DNA from 4 places in the Synechococcus sp. HK01-R genome. Region 1 is predicted to be linked to each of the others. Evidence: predicted binding sites of a transcription regulator. Region 1 holds the regulator's gene; each other region holds the start of a gene.
The links. The regulator NtcA, encoded in region 1, controls nitrogen genes in cyanobacteria. The targets are predictions, from matches to a motif close to GTANCNNNNGNTAC.
Positions count from the first base shown of each region.

Region 1 (7,754 bases):
ACGGGAGCCCAGGCGCGTCTGGTCTTGAGCTGGTGGGCTGATGCCGTGCGCATCTGGGTGGACGGTCAGCTCGTCCATGAGGGCGACCTCTTCGATACCCGCTGTCGCTGGCCGATTCCCTCGGTCTGGTTGGCCGGCAGGCCGATCGTTCTGGAGCTGGAATTGCGCAGCCCTCTCCACGACGACGGTGCCCTGATCAGCAGTGCCATCGTTCTTGAGCCAGAGACGTCGTCGGCAGCCGATGGGGCGGAACGGCTGTTGCTGCCTCAGGCCCTGGATTTAGCGCTCGCGGCCTCTCCGGCAGGGCCTGAGCAAGAGGCCGAGACAGGGTTGCCGGAGTCATGTCTGGATCTGGATCCCCTGCAGGACGCCGCGGCTGAGGCGGTGGCGGATGCGTTGAGGCGGCTCGCTCCTGCGGCCGGCCAGGTGCATTGGTTTGGTCACGCTCATCTCGATCTCGCCTGGCTCTGGCCGGTGGCCGACACCTGGGAGGCCGCAGAGCGCACCTTCCGCTCTGCTCTTGCCTTGATGGAGCGATTCCCTGATCTGCATTTCGCCCACTCCACTCCTGCCCTCTATGCATGGCTCGAGCGCTTTCGTCCGGCTTTATTCGCCAGGATCCAGGCCGCCAGTTCGGCTGGCCGCTGGGAACCGATCAATGGCCCCTGGGTCGAGACCGACTGCGTGCTGATTGGCACGGCGTCGCTGCGGCGCCAATTCGCATTGGGCCAGGCCTACAGCCATCGAGCGTTCCCCGACTGGCGCCATGAGCTGGCCTGGCTTCCCGACAGTTTCGGCTTTGCCGCCGGCCTGCCGGCGATTGCGGCCATGGAGGGGGTGCGGTGGTTCTGTACGCACAAACTGGCCTGGAATGCCTCGAACCCCTTCCCCCATCGCCTGTTTCGCTGGCGAAGCAGGGGTGCGGCTGAGGTGCTGGCGTTGATGTTGCCGCCGATCGGCACCGATGGTGACCCTGGGGCCATTCAGGCGGAACAGCGTGCCTTCGAAGCGGCCACAGCGTTAGACCAGGCCCTCTGGATTCCAGGGGTGGGTGACCACGGTGGTGGTCCCACCGCTGAAATGCTCGAGCAGTTGCAGCTTTGGGAGGGGCATCCCCAGGTTTCGGCCCGGCGGCCAGGCAGTCTCCGTGACTACCTGCAGGGGTTGGAGGCTCACATGGAGAGCCTGCCGGTCTGGCGGGATGAGTTGTATCTGGAACTTCACCGGGGCTGCCCCACCAGCCGTCCGGATCAGAAGCGCCACAACCGCAGCCTGGAGCGGCTGCTCAGAGAGGCGGATCTGGTGGCTGCATTGCTGAGCGCAGGGTTCAATGCTCGAGCTGGTGCCGGCGCCCGCGCTGCTACTGACTGGCGACCGCTTCTGTTTCAGCAATTTCACGACATCCTTCCTGGTACGTCGATTCCGGAGGTGTTTGAGCAGGCTGAACCCGTCTGGCGGGCTTCGCGGCGGCAGGCCCTGCGCCAGCGCAATCAGGGATTACGCGACTTGCTCGGGCTTGCTTCTGGAGAGAACCGCTGGTGCTGGGTTGGTTTGCAGCCGCTGGCGCGCTGGTCACCTCTGCTGCGCCTGCCCCGGGGGCACTGGACCCATGCCGGTCAGGCGTTGGCTGTTCAGGATGCGCCCACCGGTGGCAGCTGGGTGCAGCTGCCCTGCCAGGAGGGGGTCGCGGCGGTTGCGCTCGAGCACGTGCCGCTCGAAAAGGCTGCTTTGCCCCAACAGGCTGCTGTCTTGAAACAACCGCCAGTGCGGGGCGCTGTGCAAGTGACCACCCTCCCAGGGGGTGGTTGGCGGATCTGCAACGGCTTGGTCTCCGCCGAGATCGATGCCTCTGGACTCCGCCAGCTCAGGGATGCGGCTGGTGCTCCGCAGCTGTCCGCCCCGCTGGAGTTCCGCCGTTTTGGTGATCACGGCGAGTTTTGGGATGCCTGGGATCTGGCGGCTGACTACCGGGAGCACCCCCTGCCTCTCGAGGGGCCGCTTGATCCGCCTGAACTCGTCGAATCGGGGCCGCTGCTGGCCCGTTGCCTGTGGCGTTGTAACGCCGGTGCGAGTCAGATCCGAGTGGATCTGCAGCTCCGTGCCGATCACCCTTGGATTGAGATCACCTGCAGCATTGACTGGTGTCAGACCCATGAGCTGCTGCGCCTGGAGCTTCCCCTGGCCAGCGAAGCCGTCCGCTGGGCTGCGGACACCAGCGGCGGGGTCCTTGAGCGGCCGGCTTTGGCTCAGACCGCCAGGGAGCAGGCCCGTTGGGAGGTGCCGGTGATCTCCTGGCTAGCGAGCCAGGCGGCAGCTCCAGCAGGGGGGCTCGCGGTGCTGCTGGATGGTCCGCAGGGGGTGGACCTGGTGCCGGATCGGCTTGGCGTTTCCCTGCTGCGCGGCCCTACCTGGCCGGATCCCTCGGCGGATCGGGGCTGGCATCGCCAACGGCTTGCGCTCATGCCGGTTCCGGAGGGCTGGGAGCGAGGCGCTGTTCCCCAGGCGGCCCTCGCCTTTCGTGAAACCGGTTGGTGGGGCAAAGCGACTACAGCAAGAGACCAACGTCTGTTGCCGGGCCTTCCGCCGGGGTTGGTGCCGATTGCCCTCACCAGCGAAGCCCCAGAGGGTTCTGTGCGTCTTCAGGTCCACAACCCCGGTGGTCGCCGCCAGCAATGGAAGCTGCCGCAAGACGCCGGCTGGACTGTTCGATCCTGTGGTTCCAGCGATGGAGATGGCGAATGGGGTGAAGCCATCTCAGTCAGGCCGGGAGCGCTGGTGGATCTTGAGCTCCGCCGTTCCGACCCCTGAGCGGGCTTCAGTCGTCGTGATCGTCGAAGGGATCGTCCAGCTGCTTTGAGGGAGGTCCAAAGGCTGTGTAGACGCCGAACCCGGTCAGCCCGAGCAATACGGCCAGCACGGCGATCGCCACGGAAAGGGCCGGGGAGGAGGTTTCCATCACATCTCTCGACAGGTTCGGCCCGATCAGGACCGTGGCCCCTACAGTATCGAGACTGAACCTCACCCGAGACCAAGCCCGCCATGGCTCAACGCACTCGTCTGGGAGATCTCCTCCGTCCCCTCAACTCTGAGTACGGCAAGGTGGTGCCCGGCTGGGGAACCACTCCTGTGATGGGCGTGTTCATGGCCCTGTTCCTGGTCTTCCTACTGGTGATCCTGCAGCTGTACAACAAGTCCCTGATCCTCGAGGGCATCAACGTCAACTGGAACGGTCTCGGCTGAGGAAAGCCCATGAATGTCTTCGGCATCGGCCTCCCTGAGATGGCCGTCATTGGTGCTGTGGCCCTGCTTGTGTTTGGGCCCAAGCGCCTGCCGGAGCTGGGGCGGACCCTGGGCAAAACCCTCAAGGGTTTTCAGTCTGCTTCCAAGGAATTCGAGCGAGAGATCAACAAGGCGATGGCTGAGCCAGAGCTGCCTGAAGCTGGCGAAGTGAACGATGTGAAGGTGATCCCTAGCACCGCCTCAGTGGATAGCGCCTCTCCCGACATCGCCTCTGCCGACATCGCCTCTTCCGACATCAAGGCCTCCAATCCTGAGCTCTGATGGATCGGGGCCAATTGCGCCTCGTCGTCGGTCTCGGTAACCCCGGAGATCGCTACGCGGGCACGCGTCACAATGTTGGCTTCATGGCCCTCGAGGCCATGGCTCGCCGCGAGGGCACTCGCTTCCGTTCCATGCCCAAGCTGCATGGGGAGCTGGCTGAGCTTGGCCTTGGGGCCGAGCGTCTGCGCCTGCTGATGCCGCAGACCTTCATGAACGACAGCGGTCGGGCGATCCGTGCTGCCCTCGATTGGTTCGATCTAGACGTGAACCAGTTGCTGGTGGTCGTCGACGACATGGATCTGCCTCTGGGAAGACTGCGGCTGCGGGCCAAGGGCAGTGCCGGTGGTCATAACGGGCTGCGCAGCACGATTCAGCATCTGGGCACCCAGGACTTCGCCCGCTTGAAGATCGGCATCGGTGCCCCTGGTCGCACCCCCGAGGAGCGGCGCGCCCGCACGGTGTCGCATGTGTTGGGCAGCTTCAGCAAAGAGGAACAGCCGCTCCTGGAGACCGTTCTTGATGCGGTGCTCAAGGGGCTCGATTTGATCCAGCGTCAGGGTCTGGAGAAGGCTGGGAACCAGCTCAATGGTCTCCAGCTCGCGGAGACGGACGCATGAGTCCGCTGCCTGTGACAACGGCCCATCTCAGGGTGTTGCGTCAGAGCTTTCAGGAGCAATGTCTGGAGGGGGAGGTGCAAGCTGGCGGATTTGCTTGGCAGTTCTGCTGGGCCTTTGATCGCGGTGAGCTGACGGTGGAGCCATCCCTCGGCAGGGCCTTGATCCAGGACGCTCTCCAGCGATTTCTGGTCAAGGCTGACTATCACCTCGAGCCTGGCGGCGATTACACCTTCACCGTTCGGGCGCGATTTTGAATCGGTGGAGGGCAGGTCCATTCCAGGGGCCGGCCGAGGTGGTCTTCGAGCATCACCAGAGCAGCGATGGCATCCAGCTCCACAGGGGGCAGGTCGAGCCCGCGAGGCAGCAAGCGTCTCCAGCCTTGCGGTGGCCATAGCTGCCAATAACGTTCTCTCGCTCGCAGGGTGGTGCCCCGCTCGTCCATGAGCTCAGGTTCCAGCTGCAGTTGCTCCTGCAGACGTTCACGCCAGAGGCTGCTGCCGGTGCCATTGCCAAGAAGGACCTGATCGATCGGACTGCTGCTGCTCCAGTGCCGGATCTGATCGAGCACTGTGTCGACTGGATACACGCCTGATGCAATCACCTGGTGGCGTTCCTTGTCGCAGAGCACCAGGCCGCATTTGCTGCGGCCAGGGTCGATGGCCAGGAGCCGTGCCATTTAGGTGGGGCCTGAGACCTGGCCTGGGCGCACCCCATTGACGGGGCGCAGCTCCACGACGATCGGGTCTGCGGTGTCGCTGCTGCGCAGGGCCACGACCTCAAGCTCAACGCGGGATGGTGCTCGGCTCAGGAGCTGTTGGCCCAGGCTATTCAGGGCTGTCGCGTCAAACTGAAGTCCCTGACTGAGGGATCCCCGGCGCTGGACCTCCGCGAGGGCGGAGGCGAGCAGGAGGTTGAGCCGATTGCGTACGGCTTGTCCTTCCGTTTCCTGGCGTTCGATGGAGGTGCGGGCCAGCACGTCGCCGGTTTTCACGATGCGGGTGTTCGGACGAGCTTCAGGGAAGGCATACACCACCTTTTCGCCCAGCAGAACATTCGCTGCCGAGCGCACATTCACCACCCAGGTGCCCGGTTGGCGGATGGTTTTTTCAAGTCGTTCGATGTCGCTGCGCGGCACCAGCAGGATCTGTCGATCGGGTTTTACCCCAGGGAGGACCTGCTGGTAGGCCTGCAGGTTCGCTTCCCGCAGCAGCTGATCAATCACCTGTTTCGCCTGTCTGGGGTTGTCGAGTCGCAGGGTGGCGGTGGCCAGGGGCTGGCCGCTGCTCAGCACCACGTTCCCCTGCCGCAGTGCGAGCACGTTTTTCTCGAGTTGGCGCAGCTCCGCTTCACCGTTGCTGATGCGCTGCCGCACGCTGGCCAGCTCCGCTTCGGTGCGTCGGATTTCCGCATCCCGAGCCTGCACGTCGCGACTGAGGCGAGCCCGTTCTGCTTCCAGACGTTCCCGCTGCTGGTTGAGGGGAACCAAGGCCTGGCGCAAGGTCTCTGCCTTTGCTTTCGCTTCCGCAAGATCCCGTCGTGTGCGTTCCCGTTGCTCCTGGGCTTGCGCCAGTTCTCGGGTGGCTTCCTTCTGGGCTCTGCGGCTGCTCTCAAGGGCCGTGCGGCTGTCATTCAGCCGCTTCTGCAAGGCATCCAGTTCAAAGAGGCCCACGCGAAGCTGGCGGCTTACCAGCAGCATCAGCCCAAGGGACAGCGCTGAGATCAGGCTCCCTGTGAGCACCGTGATCAGCACGGCGGTGCGGCGGGGGCGCATGCCCAGCAGGCTGAGTCGGGCCTTCCCGACCCTGGAGCCGAGTCGATCCCCCAGGGTGGCGAGCACGCCACCGAGCACAAGCAGGGAGAGGATCAGCAGCCAGCCGGTCACGAATTCAAGGGCGAGGGAAGGCGAGCTGAGGCCGTCCGGGCTCCATCTTCTCCCGTGACCCGCTCAGCTGAAGCGTTTCGCCAGGGCGATTGGATCGAGCACCGTGATTTTCTTGCGGTCGATCTCCACCAGACCAGAGATGCGCAGATCCCCGAGCAGGCGCGTAATCGTGACCCGGGTGGAGCCGATGGCCTCGGCGATCGACTGGTGCGAGAGGCGCAGGTCAATGGTGATTCCCGTATCGCCAGGCACTCCGAAGTCACGGCAGAGCACCAACAGAAAACTCACCAGGCGGGACGACATGTCGCGATGGGTGAGGGTTTCGATCATGGTCTCGGTTTGCAGGATCCGGCTCGAGAGACCCTGCAGCAGGAGCAGGCCAACACCGGTATCGGCTTCAATCGCCTGGCGCACCGAGGCAGCTGGAGCTGTGACCATCTCCACGCGGGTGAAGGCCACGGAGTGATAGAAGCGATCGGATCGGTGGCCGGTCAGCAGGGACAGCACGCCGAACAAGCTGTTTTCCCTCAGCAGAGCCACGGTGATTTCCTCCCCGGACTCGTAGACCCTGGAGAGGCGAACCGCCCCGCGCCTGATCAGATAAACCCGTTCAGCGGGATCGCCGGGGAAGAAAATCGTCTTGCCGCGTTCCACCAGCTCCGTGCTCGCGCCTTCGAGATCACGGATCACTTCCAGCAGCGTGCGTGCGTTGGCTGCCGGAGCGTTCGCCAGGGTGACTCCTGCTCCGGCACTGGCCGTCACGGAGGCGGTCTGCGGTGAATATCGGCTGAAGCCGCGTGTGGCTCCGACCATGGCGGCTTTGCAGTTGGCAGGACGCTACGGATGGTCCTGGCTCCACCTTGTAGCAACCCACACGAAATTCAGCGTTGAGTCAGGGCGCTGCGTTGGTGCTGCATTAACTCCGTCAGGCCTGGTTCGGCGAGGTCCAGGAGGCCGTTGAGGGCGCTGCGACTGAACGGAGCCCCCTCCGCTGTGCCCTGCAGCTCCAGCAGACGCCCTTCGCCGTCCATCACCACATTCAGGTCCACGTCGGCCCGGCTGTCTTCGCTGTAGTCCAAGTCGAGCAGGGGGGTTCCCTGCACTAAACCCACGGAGACGGCCGCCACCTGCTGGCGGACCGGTTGACGCGTGATGACCCCGTTCGTCAGGAGTTGGTTGCAGGCGTGCTGAAGCGCAATCCAAGCGCCGGTGATCGAGGCCGTGCGCGTGCCTGCATCGGCCTGGATCACATCGCAATCGATCAGCAACGTGTTTTCACCCAGAGCTTCCATGTCGAGGCAGGCCCTGAGGCTGCGGCCGATCAGGCGCTGGATCTCCTGAGTGCGACCCGAAAGTTTGAGCAGCTCCCGGTTCTGGCGTTCGGGAGTGGAACCAGGAAGCAGCCTGTATTCAGCACTAAGCCAGCCTTTCCCTTCCCCCTGACGCCAGCGCGGGACACCTTGTTCATGGCTGACGCTGCAGAGCACGGCGGTGCGGCCCGTGCGCACGATCAGGGAGCTGATGGCAAAGCCCATTGGATCCCACTCGATCGCGAAGGGGCGCAGTGCGGCGGCATGGCGACCGTCGTGACGGAGTGGGGGCTGGTGGCTGCTCATCAACCGCAGAAGCGCTGCCATTGAGCCTGACAGGGCGGGTGTCACCAGCAGGCGGGGCGCTCAAACACCATCAGTGGT
Region 1 is NZ_CP059059.1:1,071,943-1,079,696, forward strand. Features, by position in the region: gene H0O21_RS05505 (alpha-mannosidase) at 1-2,808, shown strand, start outside; gene psbN (photosystem II reaction center protein PsbN) at 2,816-2,956, opposite strand; gene psbH (photosystem II reaction center phosphoprotein PsbH) at 3,040-3,240, shown strand; gene H0O21_RS05520 (TatA/E family twin arginine-targeting protein translocase) at 3,250-3,561, shown strand; gene pth (aminoacyl-tRNA hydrolase) at 3,561-4,178, shown strand; gene H0O21_RS05530 (DUF3146 family protein) at 4,175-4,432, shown strand; gene H0O21_RS05535 (resolvase) at 4,402-4,854, opposite strand; gene H0O21_RS05540 (DUF3084 domain-containing protein) at 4,855-6,060, opposite strand; gene ntcA (global nitrogen regulator NtcA) at 6,124-6,873, opposite strand; gene rph (ribonuclease PH) at 6,942-7,676, opposite strand.

Region 2 (7,754 bases), 1.1 Mb from region 1:
ACAAGGATGGCGTTGACGATCACATAGAGACGCAGCTGGTGTTTGAGACTGCGCTTTCGTCGCAGCGCCTGAAGAGCGCGCTGACGAGCCGCTTCATCAACCATCGAGTTCCATGAGGACCCATCGATCGTGATAGCCATACAAATCGAAATCGAGCATCGAGCCAAAAAAAAGCTCCACCAACGGCAGAGCTCCAGGAGACGCATTCACCAGCAGGAGCATCGCTGAGCTTCGCCATCAGAGACGTAGCAATGGCTGCCAATCACAACAGCTTCATCAGGTGCAGAATTGGCCCACAGGTGAGCTCAACGATGGCAGCCAGACATGAGCACGTCTGAACACGGCACGTCCTTGTTGTCAGCCATTGGGTTGCAGTGCTCCCATCAAGCTCGCCCGCTGTGGAGCCACCTCGACCTCAACCTCAAGCCCGGCGATCGCCTTGGCTTGGTTGCCCCCTCCGGCGCCGGCAAGACGTTGTTGTTGCGCGCACTGGCCCAGCTCGATCCCCTTCAAACGGGTGAACTGCGCTGCCAAGGCCGCAGAGCAGAGGAGATCAGCATGCCGCGGTGGCGCTCGACGGTGATGCTGGTGCCCCAGCGCTGTGCCGTGATGCCCGGATCGGTCGAGCAAAACCTGCGATCACCGCTCCAATGGCAAGAACATCGACAACGACACCCATGGGATCGAAACAGGGTGCTGGACTGGCTAGAGCAGCTCGGCCGACCTGCCGAGTTTCTCGACTGGGATGCAGAACAGCTTTCAGGCGGCGAACTGCAAGTGCTGAATCTGATCCGAGCCCTGCAACTGGAGCCTGCGATCCTGCTGCTCGATGAATGCAGCGCATCCCTCGACCATGCCACGACGCTCGCCCTGGAGGCTTTGCTCGAGCAGTGGCTTCAAGCGGCAAGCAGAGCCTGCGTCCTCACAAGTCACGATTCAGGGCAAATCCAACGCTTTTGCAATCGGGTGCTGGAGCTGCCATGAGCCCTGGAGCCCTGCCGATCAGCAACCTGCAGCTCGCAGGAGCCGCCGCCCTGATCCTGATCAACATCGGCCTGTCATCGGTGTTGAAGCTTGGCCTGGGCCGGCCGCTCCTCCTGGCATCGCTCCGGATGGTGGTGCAACTGCTCCTGATCGGCCAAGTACTGCAGTGGCTGTTTCAGCAACAGAACCCCGGCCTGATCCTGGCGCTGTCACTGCTGATGGCCCTGATCGCCAGCCTCTCTGCCGTGCAGCGCACTCGCCATCGTTTCTCCGGCGTCTACTGGCAGAGCTTTCTGAGCACGACCGCAGCCGCCGCGCTGGTTACCGGCGTGGCAATGAACGGCATCATCCAAGTGAGGCCCTGGAGCACCGCTCAATACTGGATTCCACTGCTGGGCATGGTGCTCGGCAACATCCTCAACGCGATTTCACTAGGCCTCGACACCCTGATGGAACGCATGCTCAGTCAACGAAACAGCCTGGAATGCTGGCTCGCCTTGGGGGCAACCCGATGGGAGGCCTGCCGTCCGATCGTGCGTGAGGCCATTCGCGTCGCAATGATTCCCACCATCAATTCCATGATGGTGATGGGCCTAGTGAGCCTGCCAGGAATGATGACCGGCCAGATCCTGGAGGGTGCATCCCCGGCCAATGCAGTGCGCTACCAGATCGTGATTCTGTTCATGATCGCCTCAGCGACAGCCCTTGGTGTAACCAGCATTGCTGCACTTGCCTATCGACAACTCACCAGCCAACAACATCAACTCAGACTGGACAGATTGATCCGCACCTCAACAACAAGTCGCCCTTAGTCTAGTGAAGCGGATGATTCATACGATAGCCAGCCATCGTCATTCCAATCATCAGCAAAACAAGAGAAAGTGAACCCAACCAGTCGACATGATTCATGCAAGCCTCCGCACCCCTTCCCCTCATTAGAGGCCAGTCAGGCAAGCGGCACAAGGGCGAACAGGGTATTCAGGATGAATCTTTACAAACTTCTGTAAGAACACATTCCTTCCAAGGCTCGCTGTCAACGAAATAGAAAAATTTGCACCCACATAACATCACAAAATCAGCCGACACCCAAACCGTCCACAGCCAACTGGCACAGTGCCAGCCAGGGCGTCACAGTCGGTCCGTGAGGAGTGCTTAACCGCACCGGAGTCGAAACAAGGTCAGACGTCCGGAACGGAAGCGCATTGGAGCCCTGCCTTTGGCGCGGCTTTTTATGAAATGGGCGCATCCGCTACGCCCGCTCAACGCAGAGCTCGATTCCATGCAACTAGTCATGGCGCGAGCATGCGTGCCCTCTCCATTCAACTCCTGATCCTCGTCCGCCTCGCGTGCAACGACGGCCTTTTTCTGGAACAACGCCGCATGCCCCAACGCACTCGCGCCCGGGAAGTGCACGCCGCCATCCAGCGAACCTGGCGCCGAGGCGGCCGCCCAGCTCAGCCAGTGGCGCAACCGTCCACGCCAGATCTGGGGGCAAGGGCAGCCCTCGCCTGAGCGGGTCCAAAAACACCGACGCGGTCGCTGCTCACAAGGCGCTCATCACACCAGATCTGGTACTTGCGCGAGGCCACACACCAGGTCTATTGGTAGATCAGGTGGATGGCAAGACGCGACATTCGCTCTAGCGTCCACTTCAGGGTCGGGTGATGGGGCACATCACCGACTGAGGTCACCCCCGGCTGAAACCGGGGGATTTTTATGCACCGCAGGGTTGCCCTGCCTGATGACCGTGGCTCGGCTGCACGGCACCCCTTCAACTCGAGCCCTCAGGGCGATTGAGGGCATCCGCGATCACCTGCTGATGACCAGCAACATGGAATTGAGCGCGCTCCCCAGCCTGGAGCCGGAGGCCATGGCGGCGATGTTCGACGGAGAAGCAAGCCGCGAGGCCCTCGAGCTGCTGGAACGCACAGCCAAAGCCTTCCGGGTTGATGCCGCTCCAGTGATCAGCTACCGGCATGTGATGCACGACCGGCAAGCCTTGGTGCGCCTGGACCTGGTACGCCGAAGCTTCGTGCGCGATGCCGCACGGGCCACATTGCGCGATGGAGGCCTGCCGATGCTCGCGGCAACCTTGAAGGTGCTGAGCGGCCATCGCGACGACTCGACCCTTCAGCGATTCCAGAGCCTGAACGACTACCCCTCCGGAAGCTTTGGCAAGGCCTATGCCGACTTCATCCGTATCAACCAGTTCAGCTTCCCCGGGGATGTGGGCGGACCGCCGGTGCCCGTGTTCCGTCACGATTGCTGTCATGTGCTGGGCGGATACGGCAGTCATGTCAACACCGATCTGATCCGTGACATCGACCCCTGGGATCATTTCGCCGATCCTCTCGAGACGGTTCGAGAACGCTTCGCCATCCCAGCTCGAGGCCGTGATCCTGAGTATCCGCAGACCTGTGGTGCCTCTAGCCAGGATTGAGCTCTTAACTGTTCTTGGCCTGACGATTGCGATCGCGGCGGCACCGCTCTGAGCAGTAGCGCACTTCATCCCAAACATCCTTCCACTTGCGCCGCCACTGAAAGGGTCGCCCGCAAACGGCACAGATCTTGGTGGGACGCTCGGCACGGTGCGACACAGGCGAAAGGAATCGTCGTAGCTAAGAGATCATCAGCGACCAACACGCATCAATGAATGGAGCCCAGGCCCTCGTCAAATTGCTCGAGAACCACGGTGTTACCCATGTCTTCGGCATCCCAGGAGCCAAGGTCGACAGCATGTTCATCGCCCTGCTCGATTCACCGATCGAGCTGGTGCTCTGCCGTCATGAACAGAATGCCGCGTTCATGGCCCAGGCCTTCGGTCGGCTTACTGGAACAATCGGTGTGTGCCTGGTGACCTCTGGCCCCGGTGTCACCAACTTGGCGACGGGTCTGGCCACCGCCACATCGGAGGGTGATCCAGTGCTGCCCTGGCCATCGCTGAAAGCAAACACAGCTGAACAAGCACTGTGACTGTGTAACGAGCTGAACCAAAACAAAAATCAGTAGCCATTGCTACAGACAGTCGCTATACTTCAGTCACGTTGAGCCCAACCTTGGGCTGCAGTTCGTTCCGCGCCAGGCAACGGGGGCGCGGGCACTGTGGAGTTCAACCATGAACACCCTCGATCTCACCCGCAACCGCATCCGCAAAGCGGTAGCACTGCAAGAAGCCCAGCGCCTGATGGCGAAGGCCTACAGGGGCGTTGAGTACATCGACGCCCATCACACGGCCCAGAAGCCCCAGAAACCCACCGAGCTTCGCTACCGCGGCGTTCGTTACAGCGTCTGATTCATCCAGTCGCTGCCAATGGTCAAGGGCTCCGTTTCGGGGCCCTTTTTTAGTGGGCAACGATCAGGTAATAAAAAGGCGGGTGTCTCACGCCCGCCGTCCGGTTCACCACGCAGAAGCAAGCTTCTGCTCAAATGATTCTGCCGCAGCTCTGCGGCTCTACAAGCGCTGCTTCAGCGATTCGGCCCCTCGATCTGTGACTGAGTCTGATCGACATCCTGCGCAAGCGGTCGGCGGCGACGCTCCACCTGCACAAACGCAAGCCAGGCCAAACTTGCCGCCACTCCCCCACGCCAGTCGGAGCGGAGAAGCTCAAGAATCGCCACGGTGCTGGCTCCGATTCGCAGACCCCGGAGCACGAAGCTGACCACACGCTGCTGCAGCTCAGGAGTCAGCGGCATGGACGACCGGCGTCCTGCTGACACATCTCCTGATCAAGAAGGTCTTCGGCCAACATCAACAACGCCATTCCCATCAGGGAAAGACTGGATCCAAGCTCAGTGAGACCGGAAGTTTCCAGGGTGCGAGCGGCCTGCAGATGCTGGGACCAAGTCAGTCGCATGAACAGCAAGCAACCTTTTCAATCTGACCGTCAATCAGCACAAGCGCGAGCGCATTAACAACCCGAAACACTGACATTCACCCGTCTGGGTGGCCATTGCTACAGCTCGACAATGCCTGCTCGATACATTCACGCCATCCTCAGGAGACTGATCATGTCGTCGGGAATTCAGTTCACCACCGAGCAGCTCTTTCATGTGGAGCAGTTCAACCGGGCCCTCGATGCCACCACCGACCCAGGGCAACTGCGCGATCTCGCCAAACAATTACTCCAAGCCTGGCAAACCCAAAAAGCTGCCACCAACTGGGTCCTCAACCAGCAGTTGCAGAGTTCATCCAATGCCCTGGCGATGGCCCGCAACTTGGGCCGAAACGAGTCGGAGGCCAACCGCTACTCAGCCGACGAGCCATAACAATGACGGCGCACCAGTGCCATCACCTGCTCAGGATCGGATTCCAACGCATAGGCCCCCCGTTCTGCTGCCTCCACACTGGGCTTCTCCTTGGAGAGCAGCAGGGCGTAGCGGTCAGAAGCGATGCCACCACCAGCAGCAGCATCAAAAGAGAAGAAGGCACAACCAGATCACAAGCCCTGCACTGAGGCCGATCAACAGAATCAGCAGCAGGGAGAGCCCCAAGCCTGCGGCCATGGCGATGCGGCGGGTGCTGCGGGGAAACAGCAGATAGAGACTCAGTCCAAAGGCCAGAGGCCAGAGGGGCGGAATCAGGAGACAGACCACGGTGAGCGCGAGAAGCTTTCCCCTGTGCTGCAGCTCCGTTTGCTCCTTCACACGCAACTGATCCTGTTCCTGCGCGCGGGCGACAAGCTCATCATCACTGGGCCAGCGCCCCAGCTCGCGGGCATGATCCAGCTCCTGTTCGATCTGTTGTCTCTGGGCGGAATCAGCCATACCCCAGCCTAAATCGAGCAGGATGGGCGTCCACCGATGGCTGAACGATGCGCGAAATGAGTCTGCTGGAACTGGTGATGCGCAACGTCGCCAAGGTGGCGGCGGGATCTGGGATCGCCGCCGTGCTGCTTTGGCTCACCTACGTGATGCTGGATGTGAAGCACATGCAGAGCGGGTTCACGCTGCCCACCAACTGAGGAGAACGTCAGGCGGCAGCGGGTTGGCCAGCGATGTGGCTGGCTTGAACCGCTTCGCTTGCAGCTTCCCTTGCGGCTTCAGTCACGGCGTACTCGCTGACATCCGCTCGCATGCTGAGCAGCTGGCCGTTCATCGCCATCTGCCAGATCTCCACCCTGGAATCCTTAGGAGCGTTGAACCAATAGGTTTCCGCGGGCATGACCACCTTCTCCAGATAAAATCGGTTGTCACCGATACACTTCAACACCACCATTTTCGGAGTGGTGTTGCTGTAAAGGCAGTCCTGCATGGATCGGTCAGAAGCTCACACCACAGTGGGGGGAACCTGTCGAGCTGAGTTGTCGGAACCAACACAGAACTAGGGCGTTTTCAGCTTTTTTTCAGAAATCAAATCTCAGGCAACGAAGCGACGGTATAGCCAGCGCACAAAACCGCCGATCACAGGCACCGGGGCAAAGGTCGGTCCAACAAAATCGAAGTAATCACGATGGTCCACGACCTTGCCCTCGGCATTGAACTGGAGGCGGCTGGTGCCCGGGTAGAGGAACTCAATCCCTTTGATCTTCAGACCCATCTCCCATTCCACAAAGGCGGTGTTCCCCTCGATTGCAATCGCAGCAGGCGCCAGGAACACATCATCACAGCGCTGAATGAGCCCGTCCTGAGCAGCGATGTAAGCAGCGATCCCGTGCTTCTCCTGGGTGGGATCTTGAAAATGCACAGCATCGTCGTAAAGCTCCCGCCACTGGGCCTCGGAGGGAGCGGGCTTGCCGTAAGGCTTGGTGAACAGAGCGCGCAGGCGATCAGCATCGAGACGGTGCATCAGTCAGGCCGCGTAGGGGGAATGAAGGGGGCTCAGCCTATGGAGACTGTCGATCAACCGAGACATCAGTCCGAGGCCTGGGTCAGCTCATGCAGAGCTGAGTAATCGCCCGCATCCAGAGGTGTTCCCTCGGCGCCTGCAAGCAGAGCCGCCAGACCGTCAAGACCGTGGGCATTCACCCCGGCGAGGGCCGCCTCCCTCAGGAAGAGCTGAAGATCCTTGCGCAGCAGGGCGGTGCTGAAGTTGGGGTCCTCGTAGTGGTGCGACTGCATCCGTTCAAGCTTTTTATCGACGGTGGGGGCGTAGAGCGCCGATGGCCGCAACACCTCCATGAAACGCTCCACATCCAGCCCGGAAGCCTGAACCAGTCGCAGGGCTAGGGAATAACCGTGGGTGAGGCTTGCAATCAACTGGTTGAGCGCGAGCTTGGCAGCGGCACCGGTGCCCACAGCTCCCATCAGACGGGGCTGGGCGGACAGGTGGGCGAGCAGAGAGCTCTGGCGCGCGAAGGTCTCCTGGTCTCCCCCAGCCATCACCAAAAGAGTGCCCGCTAGGGCCTCCGGGCGGCTACCGAGCACGGGCGCTTCGAGATAGAGGCCCCCTTGCACGCGAGCCTGAGCGGCCAGCGCCACGCTTTCACTGATCCCCATGGTGCCCATCGGCATCAGGCAGGCTCCCCCAAGCGCTCCAATCCGAGTCACCACCTCAGCTGTGACTGGACCATCGCGAAGCACCGTGATCACAGTGGCTACCCCCTGAGCAGCCTCCGCGGGATCGTCAACGACCTGCGCACCGGCTTCCGCCAGCAATCGGCAGCGGTCAGGGTTGCGATTCCAAACACGCAGGCTGATGCCCTGAGATAAGAGACGCTGAGCAATCGCTGCACCAAGCAAGCCTGTGCCCAGCAAGGCAACCGTTGTCGTCAAGCAGCGATGGCCTCCATTTCGGGCTGAAGCAGCACGTCGCGGGCATTGTTCAGACGCGT
Region 2 is NZ_CP059059.1:2,204,722-2,212,475, forward strand. Features, by position in the region: gene H0O21_RS11750 (2TM domain-containing protein) at 1-104, opposite strand, end outside; gene H0O21_RS13495 (hypothetical protein) at 97-222, opposite strand; gene H0O21_RS11755 (ATP-binding cassette domain-containing protein) at 325-984, shown strand; gene fetB (iron export ABC transporter permease subunit FetB) at 981-1,796, shown strand; gene H0O21_RS11765 (hypothetical protein) at 2,287-2,496, shown strand; gene H0O21_RS11770 (hypothetical protein) at 2,726-3,424, shown strand; gene H0O21_RS11775 (DUF2256 domain-containing protein) at 3,429-3,581, opposite strand; gene H0O21_RS11780 (thiamine pyrophosphate-binding protein) at 3,634-3,957, shown strand; gene H0O21_RS11785 (DUF4278 domain-containing protein) at 4,100-4,276, shown strand; gene H0O21_RS11790 (hypothetical protein) at 4,450-4,677, opposite strand; gene H0O21_RS11795 (hypothetical protein) at 4,668-4,838, opposite strand; gene H0O21_RS11800 (hypothetical protein) at 4,993-5,250, shown strand; gene H0O21_RS11805 (hypothetical protein) at 5,395-5,748, opposite strand; gene H0O21_RS11810 (hypothetical protein) at 5,796-5,945, shown strand; gene H0O21_RS11815 (DUF1830 domain-containing protein) at 5,954-6,235, opposite strand; gene H0O21_RS11820 (nuclear transport factor 2 family protein) at 6,341-6,769, opposite strand; gene H0O21_RS11825 (NAD(P)-dependent oxidoreductase) at 6,835-7,695, opposite strand; gene H0O21_RS11830 (molecular chaperone DnaJ) at 7,692-7,754, opposite strand, start outside.
Region 2: a site for NtcA is predicted at 3,990-4,003, ahead of H0O21_RS11785 (DUF4278 domain-containing protein). Genes of this name have one in related genera too.

Region 3 (7,754 bases), 380 kb from region 1:
TCGCCATAGTCAGGTGAGGCAATGCCGTTGATGAGTCCGCGTGCAGTGCCACGCGCCACTAACAATTGAAGGGTCAAGCTCATATCCACAAGGTGGCAACCAGGAGCGCCAACAGTGCTGCGACGCACTACTTCACTACGGATTTAAAAAAGCTCAAGTGCCTGCTGAACAATCAGTCAACCACTGGGAGATTTCAGCATGCGCGACATCGTGGCAAGAGCTGGATACCGTGCCGTGGCGTTGGCGCCATGCCCTGAGCGATGAACTTCACCCTTGCACTGGCTATAGAAGGGTGAATTGCGAGCATTCCATGGAGCCCAAGTTGTTGGTGATGGTGGTGGTCTCTCATCTGGCCAGCGCCTTTTGGTCCAAAACCCTGGCGGCCCAGAAGGCGCGCAACAGCAACCGCTGGTTGCTGGCCGGCCTGCTGTTTGGCCCCCTTGGCTTGATTGCTGCGGCAGGTCTTCCCGATCGCCATTCGATCGTTTACCTCCGCTACCTGGCAGAACACAACGGCTACCAACCCCGGCATGCCTGTGGGGGCACCAAGGATTGAGCTGATGGCTAAGAAAGACCAGCCCCAGGTTGAGCAACACCCTCAGAAGCAAGGCGAGGGTTGGCTGATGAGCCAGGAGCAGCAGCTGATCTGCTGTTTTCGCAATGCGTTGCCGTCAGCCCATGCCAAGTGGATTGAGGTGGAAACGCGCCCGCTTCATGGCGGCGGGCAGCCCGTCGTGCGTCGGATGCTGCGCCATAACGCCATCGAAGCCTGGGAGCGCATGCTCAAGGCCAGATGGGTGCGGTGCCAGCCGCACTGGTGATCAGATCTCAAGCAGCAACTGCAGCCGCTGCCACCGCTCAGTACGAACCTCAGGGTCGCCAATCATTTGGATGGCACCAGTTGCAGGCCACCAGTTCAACTTGAGGTTGCTGATGCCGTCATCAAAAAAAGCAGATTCGAAATCGTGGCGATGCTCCCAATGGCAGGGCACACCAAGCTTTTCCACAGCAGCTTGAAGTTCGAGGAAGGTCCCATGAAATTCCATTGGAGCTTTCCGAACGCAACTCTCGATCAACACCTAGCAACGTCATCGAGGCCTGAAAACCTTGGTAGCTGAGGGTGATCTGGCCTGGACGCAGCTGCGATCAGGACCACAGCAAGCATTGAGGCCAGTGAATCAAGCGAGCGACCGCCATTTCAATCTGCACAGCGCCAGCAGCTTCGCCTTCCGAAACCTGCCCAACGACGGCATCCTCACCATCACCTCGATTGATCTTTGAGCATTGGCGTGGTGGTTTGGTGCATGGTTTCAATCACCTCCTCGGCTAGGGGCTGACTTTCTGCCGCTGGAATCAACACCTCCAGATAGGCAGCCCCGTTGTGGGCATTGATTGCCGTGAACGCCTGCTCCAGCTCCACCACCGTGGAGGCCCTGCCGCACCACCATCCTTTGCAACCCAGTGCCGCCGGGATCTCCGCATAACGCCAGGGAGGCAAGTCGTTATAGGCATGGCCCGTTTCACTGATCAGGGCCTCCACCCCATAGAGGCCGTTGTTGAGCACGATCACCACAGGGGTGACGCCGGTGAAACCCATCACACCGATTTCCTGCACGGTGAGTTGATGGGCGCCATCGCCCGTCACCAACACCACCCGGCGGCCTTGATCCGCCAAGGCACACCCCAACGCTGCCGGCGTGCCCCAACCGATCGAACTCCAGAGCGTTTGGCTTTCCATGGCCACATCAGCCGGCAGCCGTATCGCATTGAGCTGCAGCAGGCAGGTGCCGGTGTCGGACACCAGCAGATCCGTGGCTCGCAGGAAGCGCTGCAGGCGGGGATAGAAACTGGCTGATCCCGTGGCTTGATCGCCCTCTCCACTGAGGGGCAGCAGCGGTGAGGGTTGAACCGGTCGCTGGTCTCCCCAACAGGCAACGCGTGGCGCATCCGCTTGGAAACGCCGAGTCAGTCCGGCCAGCACATCACTGATGCTCACGCTGGTGAACACCTGATCACCGGCCTGCACCCAATCGGCATGCAAGGCCACGGTGCGGCGCCCATCCACCCGTCCGCTCCAAAGGCCGGTGTTGAGGTCCTCCAAGACCAGTCCGCCCACATCGATCAACAGGTCGGCGTCTTCCACAACCCCTTGCAACTCTGCGGGAGTGGAGCGACCGCCGTTGTACATCCCAAGGAAAGCGGGATGGCCTTCGCTGAGCAGGGCCTTGTCCATCGGCGTGGTGGCATAGGCCAAACCCGACGCCTCAAGAAACGCCTCAAAGGCCTCCACCAATCCATAACGCCGCAAGGTGATGGTGGGCAGCACCACCGGCCGCTGCGCCGCTTTGATCCTGGCTTCGAGCAGATCGAGCACCGCCTCCAGTTCCACGGCAACGCTGGCGTGTTGATCAATCGCACCAAGCGGAGCCCCCTGGATCGGCGTGCCAGTGATTGGCATCAGCGCCAGATCCATCGGAAAGGTGAGATAGGCCGGTCTGGATTCCTCCAGGGCTTTATCGATCACCCGCTCCAGTTCGATCACCACGTTTTCAGGGGTCAAGCGCGCGCTCACACAGCTGGCGGCGGCGGAAATCGCCTCAAAACGCTGGTAGTTGCGATCCCCAAGGGTGTGATGACAGATCAGACCCTGGCGCACGATGCGCAAACTGGGGGTGCCCACCAGATGAAACACCGGCAACCGCTCGGCCATCGCGCCCATCAGGCCATTGAGCGCACTCAGTTCCCCCACGCCGTAGGTGGTGCACACAATGCCGGCACCGCGGCGGCGGGCATAGCCATCAGCTGCATAGGCCGCATTCAATTCATTCGCGGACGGAACCCACTGCAGCCGTGGATGCACCTCCACCGCATCATTCAGCGGGAACGAGTAATCCCCTGGCACCCCGAAGACATGCCCAATGCCGAGATCGGCAAGACGATCCAGCGCGTAGGTCACGACGGAAGGAGCCATCACCACAGCAGCGCAATCACTGAAAGTTTGGCAAGAGCCATTGATCTGTGCCCGCATGAACGACACGAATCCGCCAAAGGCGGCACACTGATCGGGTAGCCACCGCTACATACGTTCACCTCTCATTCAGAGAGGCGCAGTTCGACTCAGGCCATGGAACGGGGACCTGAGCTTGCTTCGAGGAACCTCATCATGACCCTGACCTATCGCGGCCAGAAGTACGTGCAGAACACCGCTGCTGCCACCAGCAACCAGCGCCCAGTTCTCGTGTATCGCGGCACTGTTGTTCAGAAATGAACGCCCAGTGAATGCCATCGGCTCACGATGCTTCTCAACCCCGCTGATGCGGGGTTTTTTAATGGCAACCATGAACAACCCCCAACAACCCTGGCGGCTCTGGGCCTTCGTGATCGGTTTCAACCTCGTGGCCTTTCTGGGTTACGCCTGGGCCCGCTCCCAGGGCATCGGCCTTCGCTGATTCAATAGCGTGAGGGATCGGGCAGGCAGGCACCTGAGCCGACAACACCCATGCAGGCTGGATGTGTAAGACGCTTTGAAGTGAGCATATTTGCTCTTTGCAGCTCCAGAGCAAGACCACTAGACAGTGGTCGCGGCAGCAGCGGCTTCAAGACACAGCCCATTGCCGTCAGCGGAACGCTTCACCACGAACGTTCCGCTTCAGGCCACCTCTCCCCGACGCTTCTCCAAACCGGGGTGGTGGCCCCATGGCTGATCTGCAGGTGAAGTCTTCACTTGCGATTTCCATAGTTCATGGTTTAACGACGTCCCAACGTGTTAACTCACAACAAGCCTTTTGCTTTAATAGCGATGCAGAACAGACTTTCGAGCTGCCGACCCTCAACGATTGAAGCTCTCGGTGATCATCACTTCCGCGTTTGCGGCGAGCAAGGTTGCGTCATTGTGAAAGGTTGGAGTAATGCCCAATACCTGAGCCGCCATGCCGACGATGGTGCGCTGCAAAGCCGCTACCGCTTTGAAGACTGATCACCTGCCAACTGATCGCAATCATGCACGATTCGGCTCACCACACAGAGCACGATCGACAAGAGTGGAGGCATGCGGCATCGACCTCCCAACGCCAAACGACATCAGCCCGAGCCCCCCGCGGGGAGCTGGTTGATGCATGGCAGGAGTCGTCAACTGCTGCACTTCAAACCTGTGAATAAAGGCAGCGGCGAATGGATCGAATTGCGCTACCTTTACTGGGTTCCGCCCCATCCGCCAGTCACCCAGAACCGCCGTCTGATTTCTCTCGACGATGCACTGGAGCGCTGGGGCCAACTGCGAGCCTCCGGCTGGCGTCAGGTTCAAAGGATCTGCCATTGCTGACATCAGGCGCCTTTCGTACCAAACGACACCCATGGCAATAACAGAAGGTCGCAATCGTGAAAACACTTGATCCTTGCGACGATGTCGAGTCATCGACCCGTTGAAATTCTTCCCCGCTCAGGCCTTCAAGCCGGCGTGGCCTTTTTCAGCGACCCCTTGCCAAGCGATGCAACCCTCATCGCAGAAGTCCCCTCATCAGACCAACCCCAGCTGTTCTGTCACCGCCGACAAACCGACCAGTTGATGGTGCTGCGCGGCAGCGTCGATCTGATCGTGTTGCAGAACCGGCAGTTGCGCCGCATCACCCTGCGAGAAGACGAAGCCACCTGGGTGCGCATTCCCGCAGGCGTGCCGCATGGAGCGATTAACCGCAGTTGCCAGGCGGCGGTGATGGTGAATGCCGTGCTGCGGCACGGCCCCAGCGATCCGCGCGACTATCGCCCGCGCCCCGTGCCCCGCGCCCTCCTCCAGCAGTGGGATGCATTGATCGCGGGGTGAGAGCCGGCATCGAGGCCGCGCCCAACAGAGTGCTGAAACGGTAAGCATCGCTGCACCCGAAGCCACACCAAAATCGTTACAACATGTGCAGTTGAGAGACAAGCATGGCGGTTTTTGGAGTAATTGGCTGCGGCTACGTCGGCAGTGATGTCGCCGTGCACCTCAAATATGCAGGCCATCAGCTCATCGGCACCACCCGCTCGCCTGAGCGCATGCCAGCACTCCAGGAGGTGGTTCATGAGGCCCATCAGCTGGACCTCACCGATGCCGCAGCGGATTTCACCTTTCTCGAGCAGCTCGACGGCCTCCTGATCAGTGTGGCTCCCACCCAGCAGAGCGAGGGCTACAACAGCGTGTTTGCCAGCGGCCTGCGCAACCTCACCCGTGCCTTGCGCTGCCGCCGCAGCACCCGAAACCTGCACATCACCCTGATCAGCAGCGCCGGCGTTTACGGCGACCAGCAGGGCAACGGCGTGAATGAAGACTCTCCTTGCGACACCAGCAATCCGGTGAATGCGCTGCTGGCCTCAGCGGAAGACCTTCTGCGCAACATCGATCGACCCGACACCGAAATCTGCATTCTCCGCCTGGGCGGGATCTACGGTCCCGGCCGCGACATGGTGGCCATGATTCGCCGCGCAGCGGGACAGCAAGTCCCCAAAAATGGCAATGCCATTCCAGCGTGGAGCAGCATCCTCGACATCACCCGCGGCGTGCATTTCGCCTTTCAACAAGGCCTCGAGGGCACCTACAACCTTGTCGACGACATGCAGCTGTCCCGCCGCGAACTCTCGACCTTGATCTGCGACCGCGAGGGGCTTCCTCCCGTGCTGTGGGGCCACAGCGAACCGGCAGGCGCGCGCATGATGAACGCCAGGGTGTCGAACGACAAGATTAAAGCAGCTGGCTTCAGCTTTCAGTCCCCATCGATGCTGGTGCCCGAATCCGTGTAACCCCTCAACACCCCGCCAAGGGGAACGAGCTCCTGCTATCTGTTCGCCATCAACACCACAGCAGAGCCCACGGTCAGGGCTCCGAAAAACACAAAGGGGATTTTCAGTTCGATTGCGACGAAAGAGTGCTCACATCAGGGCTGACACAGCTTGATGTAGCGAATGTCATGCCAACGTCGCAACAACAGGGGCTTGCCCGGATCGCCTCAAGTGTCTTGACGCCGAAACCGGCGTAAACACCTGATCATGGCCTTGACACACAGTCAAGGCAGCGTCCAATCAAAAGCTCCGACAACCGCCACAACGCCGAAGCCTGGTCAAAGTCGGCAGCATTGGGGCTGGTGGCCTTCGCTTCAAAGCGATGCAGACCCGGCCGCACCAACCGGTTGCTCCAATAACTGAAACCAGGAGTGCCATAGTCAGCCTCCGTGGTGAGCGCCGCCAGCAGTCGCCCGGCCGTCTGCACCGATTCAGTCACCCGCAACAGATCCCGGGCCACCGCAGCAAACAGCGCCATGCCCACCGGATTGCTCTGGCGGTTGTAGCGAAAGAAGCCCTCTCGGCACCGGGGAATCACCAGGCCCGGGCTCCAGGCGATCACCGGCATCACCCCCTCCAGCTGTCGGGCGAGTTCACGGCCCAGCAGCACGTTGCAGAGCTTGCTGTCTTTGTAGGCCTTGTCGCCATCAAAGCGCTCACTGCCATCGAGCATCACAAAGCTTGCTCCAGAGCGCAGTCCCGCCAGATCCCCCAGATCCGCGGGTTGGCCCACCCGGCCTCCGCCCGTGGCGGGGTCATGCACATCCGAGGCCGTGATCACCAGCCGTGGCTGCTCTCCGGCTCGCAACAACGGCAGCAGTCGGGTGGCAATCCACTGGTGGGCCAGTTGATTCACCGCAAAGGTGATCTCGATCCCCTGAGCACTGAACACCGGAGCCGTAGCACCAGCCCGTTGCTGACCGGCATTGAGCACCAGCCCATCCAAGGCCTGGCCCTGTGCCAACAGCTGTTGACAGCCCCGCTCCACACTGAACAGATCCGCCAGGTCGACGGCGTGGCAAACAATGCGGCTGGCATCGGCGCCCGCTGCGAGCAGATGCTGGCGCGTCTGTTCACAACGCTCCTGCGAACGGCACAACAGGGTGAGCTGATGACCGGCGCAGGCCAGCAGACGCGCCGCCTCCAGGCCAATGCCCGAACTCGCGCCGGTCATCAGAAGCCGCTTCATCGCATCACCCTGCCGAGCTGCGAGTCCCCCATTGACCCTCACATCTGGTTGATGTTGAAGCCAAAGCGCCGGGCCAGAGAAGGGGCTTGCTCATTGTTCTGCCTGAGATCGGCGATGGCCTGCCGTGCCGATGCCCTCTCCATTTCCAGGGAATGAAGCAGCTGCTTGGCCAGATCACGGATGGCATCGATGTCATCGCAGCCATCCAACTTGCGGCAGGCGGCCTCGAGCCGAAAGCGTTGCTCCACCGACAGCTTGTGATCGGCCATGGATTGGATCCGTCAATGCCAGAACTGTGGCGGCTGCCCCGTGCCTGCTGTGGGGCAGAAAACCGACCCTGATCCGAATCAGGTCAATTTGCACCAGCCGCACCACAACAACCAAAGCAGCAGGGCTATCAAGCCTGGAATCTGGAAGGGCTATCTCGAGAAGAACGAGATGGCCAAGGCTCTGGCCCTGGTCGACGGTCCACCGGCATCAGGCAGTGCGGCAGAGGCCCTCGATCAAGCCACGGCCAAAGCCACCTTTGCGCTGCGAGGCACGGCCCGTTGGACCCTGGCCGCCAAGGATGCCGACCTGCACTTTCCCGGCGTCGCCGCCACCTTTTCCTGCGCCTTAGGCGTACCAATCAACGAAACGGAGACGCCCAAGCTGCTGATGCTGATGCGCCGCAGCATGACCGACCTGGGACTCTCCACCTACCCCGCCAAAAACAAATACCAGCGTCAGCGGCCCTTCATGGTGAATGGCCAAC
Region 3 is NZ_CP059059.1:1,452,176-1,459,929, reverse strand. Features, by position in the region: gene H0O21_RS07720 (hypothetical protein) at 1-83, opposite strand, end outside; gene H0O21_RS07715 (hypothetical protein) at 311-556, shown strand; gene H0O21_RS07710 (DUF1651 domain-containing protein) at 561-821, shown strand; gene H0O21_RS07705 (hypothetical protein) at 822-1,046, opposite strand; gene H0O21_RS07700 (alpha-keto acid decarboxylase family protein) at 1,262-2,971, opposite strand; gene H0O21_RS07695 (DUF4278 domain-containing protein) at 3,164-3,268, shown strand; gene H0O21_RS07690 (hypothetical protein) at 3,800-3,976, shown strand; gene H0O21_RS07685 (DUF1651 domain-containing protein) at 4,049-4,321, shown strand; gene H0O21_RS07680 (cupin domain-containing protein) at 4,403-4,819, shown strand; gene H0O21_RS07675 (NAD-dependent epimerase/dehydratase family protein) at 4,924-5,772, shown strand; gene H0O21_RS07670 (SDR family NAD(P)-dependent oxidoreductase) at 6,017-7,000, opposite strand; gene H0O21_RS07665 (hypothetical protein) at 7,039-7,269, opposite strand; gene H0O21_RS13640 (phosphatase PAP2 family protein) at 7,268-7,754, shown strand, end outside.
Region 3: a site for NtcA is predicted at 3,067-3,080, ahead of H0O21_RS07695 (DUF4278 domain-containing protein). Genes of this name have one in related genera too.

Region 4 (7,754 bases), 470 kb from region 1:
GCGCTGTTGGGGATGTAGGCGATGGCGCTAATCGTGTCGCCGAAGCGTCCCTGAAATTGAAACGGGGTCTGGGTGAAAGCCACCGCCCCCTTGTCGGCCAACGTCGCCAGATCAGGACCCTGGGCCGGTTCCCCCTGAATGGAGGCAATGCGAGGAAACAGCTTGTTCTGAAGGTTGAACTGCTGGGTGAGCGATTGAGCCAGGGAGAGCACCGCAACCACATTCACCGGCAGGGTTCGGGTCGGATAGGCCTGGAGCACATCAATCAGGCGCAGCTCACCGGATTGGGCAGCTCCAAGAATCAAAGCGGAAGACAGAGCCGGCTCGGCGATCTCAGGAGGCTGGGCGAACACCTTCACCAGTTGCTGCAAAGAGCGTTTGCCAAGTGGAGTGCTGAGGAAATTGGACGCCATCACATCCGTGACGGGCACGCTTTGATTCAGCAGATTGCGCAACGTCTGCTGCTGCTGTGGTTTCAGCAGGTTGAAATAACTCTGTAGATCCGGATTGACGCGACCTGTTTCGGTGAAGGTCACCAGCGATGGCACCGACACATCGCGGGACAATTCACCGAACTGAAAGCGAACGCGCTCGGCTGCTATCGCTGGCAATCCCAGGGGCACAAGACCAGCCAGCAGGGAAAGCATCGTCAGTCCATAGCGACGCATGAGCCAGCTCCATTCCGCCGCAGCACCCTCTACGAATCAGGGCTGATTGACAAGTGCAGACGCTCGCCAGATTCAGGATTCCAATTCGGTAACGACCGCCACCCGCGATGGCACCACTGAAGCCTTGGATGGGCCCAGCCATTCCACGGCACATGTTCACCGATTACAAACCCAGCCGCGGCTACGACGAATATTTCTGCAGCGAGCAAGCGGAACCGCGCACTCCCCTGCTGCCGCTGCTGTCGTCCCTCGGGCGCATCGGCCTTGATGAACTGAATCGCTCACACGCCTCCGCCAGTAATCTGCTTCGCCGCCTTGGTGCAACCTTTCGCCTGAATGATTCAGGCCAGCTCGGTGGTGAGCGGATCCTTCCCTTTGATCCATTACCTCGCTTGATCAGTCGTTCCGACTGGAACAGCTTGGAACGAGGGCTTTTTCAACGCCTTGAAGCGATTGACTGCTTTCTTGCCGATGTTTATGGAGAGCAGCGGATTCTCAACGACGGTGTGATCCCCCGGGAGGATGTGGAGAGCTCCCAGGGCTGGCGTCCTCAGATGCAAGGCATGACAGTGCCGCTGGGGCGCTGGTGCCACATCTCAGGTCTCGATCTAATCAGGGACGGACGGGGCACTTGGCATGTGCTTGAGGACAATCTGCGTTGTCCATCAGGCGTGGCCTATTTCCTGGAAAACAGGCGGGTCATGAAACGGCTGTTTCCGAGCCTGTTCGAGGGCCGCACGGTGCAGCCCATCGACGACTACCCCTCCCATCTGCTGCGCACGCTGAAGGAACTCGCCCCCTGGACAGACACGCCCCGAGTCGTGCTGCTGACCCCAGGGGTGTTCAACAGCGCCTACTTCGAACACAGCTATCTCGCCCAGCAGATGGGTATCGCCCTGGTGGAGGGACGAGACCTGGTCTGTGAGGACGGTCGGGTCTGGATGCGCAGCACCCGTGGCTTGGAGCCCGTGGATGTGATTTACCGACGCATCGATGACGACTTCCTCGACCCTCAGGTGTTCCGCCGCGATTCGATGCTCGGCGTGTCCGGACTGCTTGAGGTGATGCGTGAGGGACGGGTAGCGATCGCCAATGCCCCAGGCACCGGAGTCGCTGACGACAAGCTCATCTACGCCTACGTCCCCGAGATGATCCGCTACTACCTGGCAGAAGAGCCGATCATCGCCAATGTGCCGACTTATCTCTGCTCTCGCCCCCAAGATCTCACCTACGTGCTGGAGAACCTGCGGGAGCTGGTCGTGAAGTCCGTGGCCGAAGCCGGTGGCTACGGCATGTTGATTGGCCCCCACGCCAGCCGGGAGGAGATCGAGGCCTTTGCTCTCAAGATCCAGGCCAACCCCCGCAATTACATCGCCCAACCAACCCTCGAACTCTCCACCGTCCCTTCCCTGAGCGAAGGAGTGCTCTTCCCCTGTCACGTGGATCTTCGGCCCTACGTGCTGCGCGGACGCAGCAACTGGGTCAGCCCCGGCGGCCTCACCCGGGTGGCACTGAAGCGAGGCTCCCTGGTGGTCAATTCCTCCCAGGGGGGCGGCTGCAAAGACACCTGGGTTGTCTCTGACAGCCAGGTTGTCTCTGACAGCCAGGTTGGTTCCGAACTCACGTCATGTTGAGCCGCGTTGCCGATTCGCTCTACTGGATCAATCGCTACGTGGAGCGTGCCGAGAACATCTCCCGCTTCGTGGAGGTGAGTGAAGCGATGGCGCTCGACTGCCCACCAGGCAGTGCCGAGCCCTGGCTGCCATTGGTGGAGGCCAGTGGAGACCGAGAAGCCTTTGATCAGCACTACCCGGGCCAGAACCCGAAGGAGGTGATCCGCTTCCTTGTCTCTGATCGAGACAACCCCAACAGCATCGTGAGCTGCATCGCCATGGCCCGGGAGAACGCGCGCCAGATCCGCGATGTGATCACCACAGAGATGTGGGAGCAGATCAATGGTCTCTACTGGAGTCTCCAGGATGGTGAGGCGATTTGGCAGGAACCGGAGCAGGAGCAGCTACGCGACATCCGTCGCGGTTGTCAGCTGTTTTACGGGATTACGGATGCCACCCTCAGCCGGGATCTGTCCTGGCTCTTCAGCCAACTCGGTCGCCTGATTGAGCGAGCCGACAAGACGTCCCGCATCCTGGACGTGAAATATTTCCTGCTGTTGCCCTCACCGGAAGAGGTGGGGGGCGTACTCGACGAACTGCAATGGATCGCCCTGCTGCGCTCTGCCGGGGCCTATCAGATGTTTCGCCAGAGCATGCAGGAGGCGATCGCCCCCAGCGCCGTGGCCTCATTCCTGCTGCTGGATCCCACCTTCCCCCGCTCCGTGCGCTGCTGCCTCCAGGGCATCAGCGACACCCTGCAACAGATCCAGCGCCAGCCGGTGCCAGGTCCACCCGATGACCTGGAATGCCTGCGTGGCCAACTGCTCGCGCGCTGGAGTTTCGTGCGCATTGATTCCCTCATCCACTCCGGTCTGCATGAGGCGATCGATCACCTCCAGGCGGATCTGAACCGCTTGCATCAGCTGATTCACGAGCGTTACTTCACCCTCAGCGATCTCCGTTCCATCCCTGCCGATCCCGCATGCGCGCTCAGCTGATCCATCGCCTCAACTACCGCTACGCAGCTCCGGTGAGCCTTGGGGAGCACCGTCTCTGCCTGCAACCGAGAGGTCAGGGATTCCAGCGACTGATCAGCCATCAATTGGAGATCAGCCCCGACCCGATGCATCGTCACGAACTGGTGGCCTCCAGCGGCGATGAAATCTGCCGGGTGCGTTTTCTCGGCGCCACCGACCGGCTCAGCTTCATCGCCCGAAGCCTGGTGGAAACCCGCAGTGCACCGCCGCTTGAGAGCTGTTTCAGTGGCATGGAGCCCTCGTTGCCCTATCCGCGCGGCCTGCTGAACAAGGATCTCCAGGGGGCGCTTGAGGGCTGGCTGCCCGATGGACAACACGATCCCTCGGCGGTGGAGCTGGCCCAGGATGCACTGATGGGCAGCAATCAACAGGCCCTGCCCTTTCTGCGCCAACTGGTGGAGATGATTCAAGATCGGGTCAAATACACCCAGCGCCACATTGGTCCGGCCTGGCCCGCCGGCCGCACCCTCCGGGAGCGAGTCGGTTCATGCCGAGACCTGGCCATGCTGATGATCGAATGCTGCCGCTGTGTGGGTCTGCCAGCTCGCTTCGTGAGCGGTTACCACCTGGTGGATCCAGCCCCGGAGCAGTACGACCTGCATGCCTGGGCGGAGGTGTATTTGCCCGGTGCCGGCTGGCGAGGCTTCGATCCAAGCGGCAGCGGCGCCATCGATGATCGCTACATCGTGCTGGCCAGTTCCTCAAGGCCCGAGCTCACAGCAGCGGTAACCGGCAGTTTCAGTGGGCCGCCGAACACCGCCAGCGACCTGAGCTGGAGCATTGAAGCGGAGATTGATGGCTGTGGCCTGCTGCTCCGAGGGGAACAAGGGCAGGAGACTGACTCCAAGCAAACTCAGGCCGCCTGAACCAGCGGCGCCAAACCATGCAAACGAGGCCGGGGCGCCGCCGTCGATGTCATGGCAAACAGCTTGGGAATTCGACGGCTGTTGTAAACGCGGAATTCACGCACGAGTGACGCACCGGTCTCACGCAGGGCCTGGTTGAGCACCACCGAACCCTCAGGATCCGACACGGAGCGATGAAAGGTGCCCTTGGGGATGCGCAGGATGTCACCACCGCTCTCCAAACGCACGATGTGGAAGGGCTCCGTCCAGCTGAGATTCACCAGATAAAAGGTGCGACCACCACTGGCAGCCAACAGGTTGTCTTCCTGATGGGGGTGGAGATAGAACTGCCAGGCTCCGGTCTCAGGATCATTGGGGGGGCTGACGGCCGGGCCGCTGTGGATCACCAGATCGCGTGCATTGGAGTCAGCGACGGTGACATCAAAGAAGCGAACCGCCGGCGTGTCGCGAAAGCGTTCGTAGGAGAGCAGTTCGAACACGGGGAGAAGTGGGCCGTAGCGCTGCAGCCTTTGTAAACGGCCGAAGAGCAACCGATGGTGCCAGATGCAACCGATTCCCCAGCCGGGGTTCAACCGCCGAGATAGGCCATGTCGGCGCGCTCCGGATCGGTCTGCACCTGGAGACTGCGCTCTTCGCTGTAGCGATCTATGCGCGCTGACCAGTGATCCCTCAGCGCCACGACCAGCGACTCGGCATCGGGGTGAGGCTGAAGCCAGGGCCGCAGATTGAGCCCGGTCGATGCAAACAGACAAGTGAACAGCTGGCCATCAGCGGTGATCCGGGCCCGATTGCAATCCGAGCAAAACGGCTCGCTCACAGAGGCGATCATCGCCACCACGCCGGCTCCATCTCGGTAACGCCAGCGCCTGGCCGTGCCCCCTGCTGGCCGACCCAGGGGCTCCAGGGGCCAAACCGCTTGCAGTTGGCGGAGCATCTCCGCCGCCGGCATGACCTGATCACCGCTCCAGCCGTTCCGATGCCCCACATCCATGAACTCGATCAGGCGTAGTTCCAGCCCTTGGTCACGTGCGAAGGCAGCCAAGGGCAGCAGCTGATCCTCATTGCGACCCCGTTGGATCACGCTGTTGAGCTTGAGTGCACCCAAACGAGGGTCAAAGCCAACCTCACGGGCCACCACAATCGCCTCCCGCACCGCAGCAAGGGCGCGTGACCCCGCCTCGCCCACCTCCGGCAATCCAGCCATGGCGGCCACCACGCCGGCATCGAGGCCATCGAGGCTGAGGGTGATCCGATCCAGACCAGCTCGCCGCAGACGCTCAGCCCTGGCTTGATCCAGGAGCAAGCCATTGCTGGTGAGAGCCACCTCCTCCAGTTGCGACAGTGGATCGCCTGGCTGTTGTCGCCGCAGGCGAATTGCCTCAAGCAAGGGCTCCAGCTGGTCACTGAGCAAGGGTTCACCACCGGTGAGGCGCAGGGAGCGAACCCCAAGGCGACAGCAGGCCTCGATCAGCGCCAGGCGCTGCGACTGACTCAGCAACCCGCTCACCTCCCTGTGGTCGGGCTGGCAATAGGAACAGGCGAGATTGCAACGGGCCGTCAACGACAGACGCAGCACCTGAAGAGGGCGCTGCCTGCGGTCCGTCACCAACTCAGAACTCACCATCAGTCAACGCTGCCAGATCAGCGGGATGGTTGGCATTGAGCAGCTGCTCTGGAGGCAGAAAAAAGGAGCGGTGGGGAATCAGGTCCAACCAATCGTGCCAGCGATGGCAGCCGCGACCTAACTGCCGCTCGAGTGCAGCGTGGGAGCCAGCCATACCGGGATAAATCCCAAGCAGGGGCTGCTGCCGTTCGCCGTCATGCGCCACCAAGGCCGCGTGCTCCTGTTCCCGCCAGGCGACCAACAGCGTCTCCAGGGCAGGGGAGGTGAGGTAAGGCAAATCGATCGGCAGCACCAACCAGGCCTCATCGACCCGAGCGGAAAACACGGCAGCAAAAGCCTGCAAAGGTCCGGCAGGAGGCCAAGGCTCAGGCAGCACCGACAAATCCGGAAAACGTGAAGCAAGGTGTTCACGATGTCGGGGATGACCTGACAGCACCAGCACCTGCAGATCCAGAGCTCTCGCCATGGCGACGGTGTTGTCAATCCAGGTCCCGCCCCTGGGATGGGGCAACAGCGCCTTGTCAGCACCCATGCGACGGCTGGCCCCTCCGGCGAGAACACACGCACGTAGCAGTCGCGGCACAACAGAGGCTCGGATCACCGTCACTTAGCACCGCCGCAGGGGGGCGATTCCGTAACAACAGCGACCAGGGAGATGGCGGGAAGGTGGTGCAATAACCCGGCGGTTTGCATTGGCGCCGCAACTGAAATCCTGGGCGCTGCCTTTTCCGAAGCCGGGGTTTGATCCTTCCTCATCCACAACCCCATGCTTGGCGATCTTTGGTCGTTCCAGGGCAGGTACCGAACCCTTCACCTGACCTGGTTCGCCTTCTTCCTGACCTTCGTGGTCTGGTTCAACCTGGCCCCTCTGGCCACCACGGTGAAGGCGGATTTCGGACTCAGTGTTCCCCAGATCCGCACCCTGGCGATCTGCAACGTGGCATTGACTGTGCCCGCTCGCATCCTGATCGGGATGCTGCTCGACAAGTTCGGCCCACGCATCACCTACTCCTCCTTGCTGGTGTTCGCAGCCATTCCCTGTCTGCTGTTTGCCTCCGCTCAGGACTTCAACCAGCTGGTGGTGGCCCGTCTCCTGCTCTCGATCGTGGGCGCGGGTTTTGTGATCGGGATCCGCATGGTGGCTGAATGGTTCCCACCCAAGGAGATCGGCCTGGCAGAGGGGATCTACGGTGGTTGGGGCAACTTCGGCTCCGCCTTCTCTGCCCTCACCTTGGTGATCGTGGCCGGCTGGCTGTCATTCTCCGGCGGCTTCGAGCTACCGGGCGGCGACATCCTGAACTGGCGCGGTGCCATCGCCCTCACCGGCATCATCTCCGCGGTGTACGGCTTCATTTATTACGCCAACGTCAGTGACACCCCTCCTGGCAAGGCCTATCAGAAGCCGGCCAAGTCTGCGGGCCTTGAGGTCACATCCATGAAGGATTTCTGGGGTCTGCTGGGCATGAACGTGCCCTTCGCGGCCATCCTCTGCGTGCTCTGTTGGCGTCTCCAGAAAGTTGGCTTTCTGAATGCCGGCACCTATCCCCTGGCGTTGGTTGCGGTGCTGATCTGGTTCATCTTCCAGACCTGGGGAATCATCCGCACCAACCGTGAGCTGATCCTTGGAACTAAGACCTACCCCAAAGAGGATCGCTACGAGTTCAAACAGGTGGCCATCCTGGAGCTCACCTACATCGTCAACTTCGGTTCCGAGCTGGCCGTGGTGTCGATGCTCCCCGCCTTCTTCGAGAGCACCTTCGATCTACCCAAGGCCACGGCAGGCATCCTGGCCTCCTGCTACGCCTTCGTGAACTTGATCGCCCGCCCCGGTGGCGGACTGATCTCCGATCGGCTCGGGAGTCGCAAAGGCACGATGGGCTTGCTCACCATCGGCCTGGGCATCGGCTATTTGGTGATGAGCCTGATCAAGCCAGGAACCTTCAGCG
Region 4 is NZ_CP059059.1:599,552-607,305, forward strand. Features, by position in the region: gene H0O21_RS03190 (alpha/beta hydrolase) at 1-668, opposite strand, end outside; gene H0O21_RS03195 (circularly permuted type 2 ATP-grasp protein) at 821-2,302, shown strand; gene H0O21_RS03200 (alpha-E domain-containing protein) at 2,296-3,279, shown strand; gene H0O21_RS03205 (transglutaminase family protein) at 3,264-4,184, shown strand; gene H0O21_RS03210 (redox protein) at 4,172-4,663, opposite strand; gene H0O21_RS03215 (GTP 3',8-cyclase MoaA) at 4,753-5,808, opposite strand; gene H0O21_RS03220 (molybdenum cofactor guanylyltransferase) at 5,795-6,415, opposite strand; gene H0O21_RS03225 (MFS transporter) at 6,575-7,754, shown strand, end outside.
Region 4: a site for NtcA is predicted at 6,443-6,456, ahead of H0O21_RS03220 (molybdenum cofactor guanylyltransferase). Genes of this name have one in related genera too.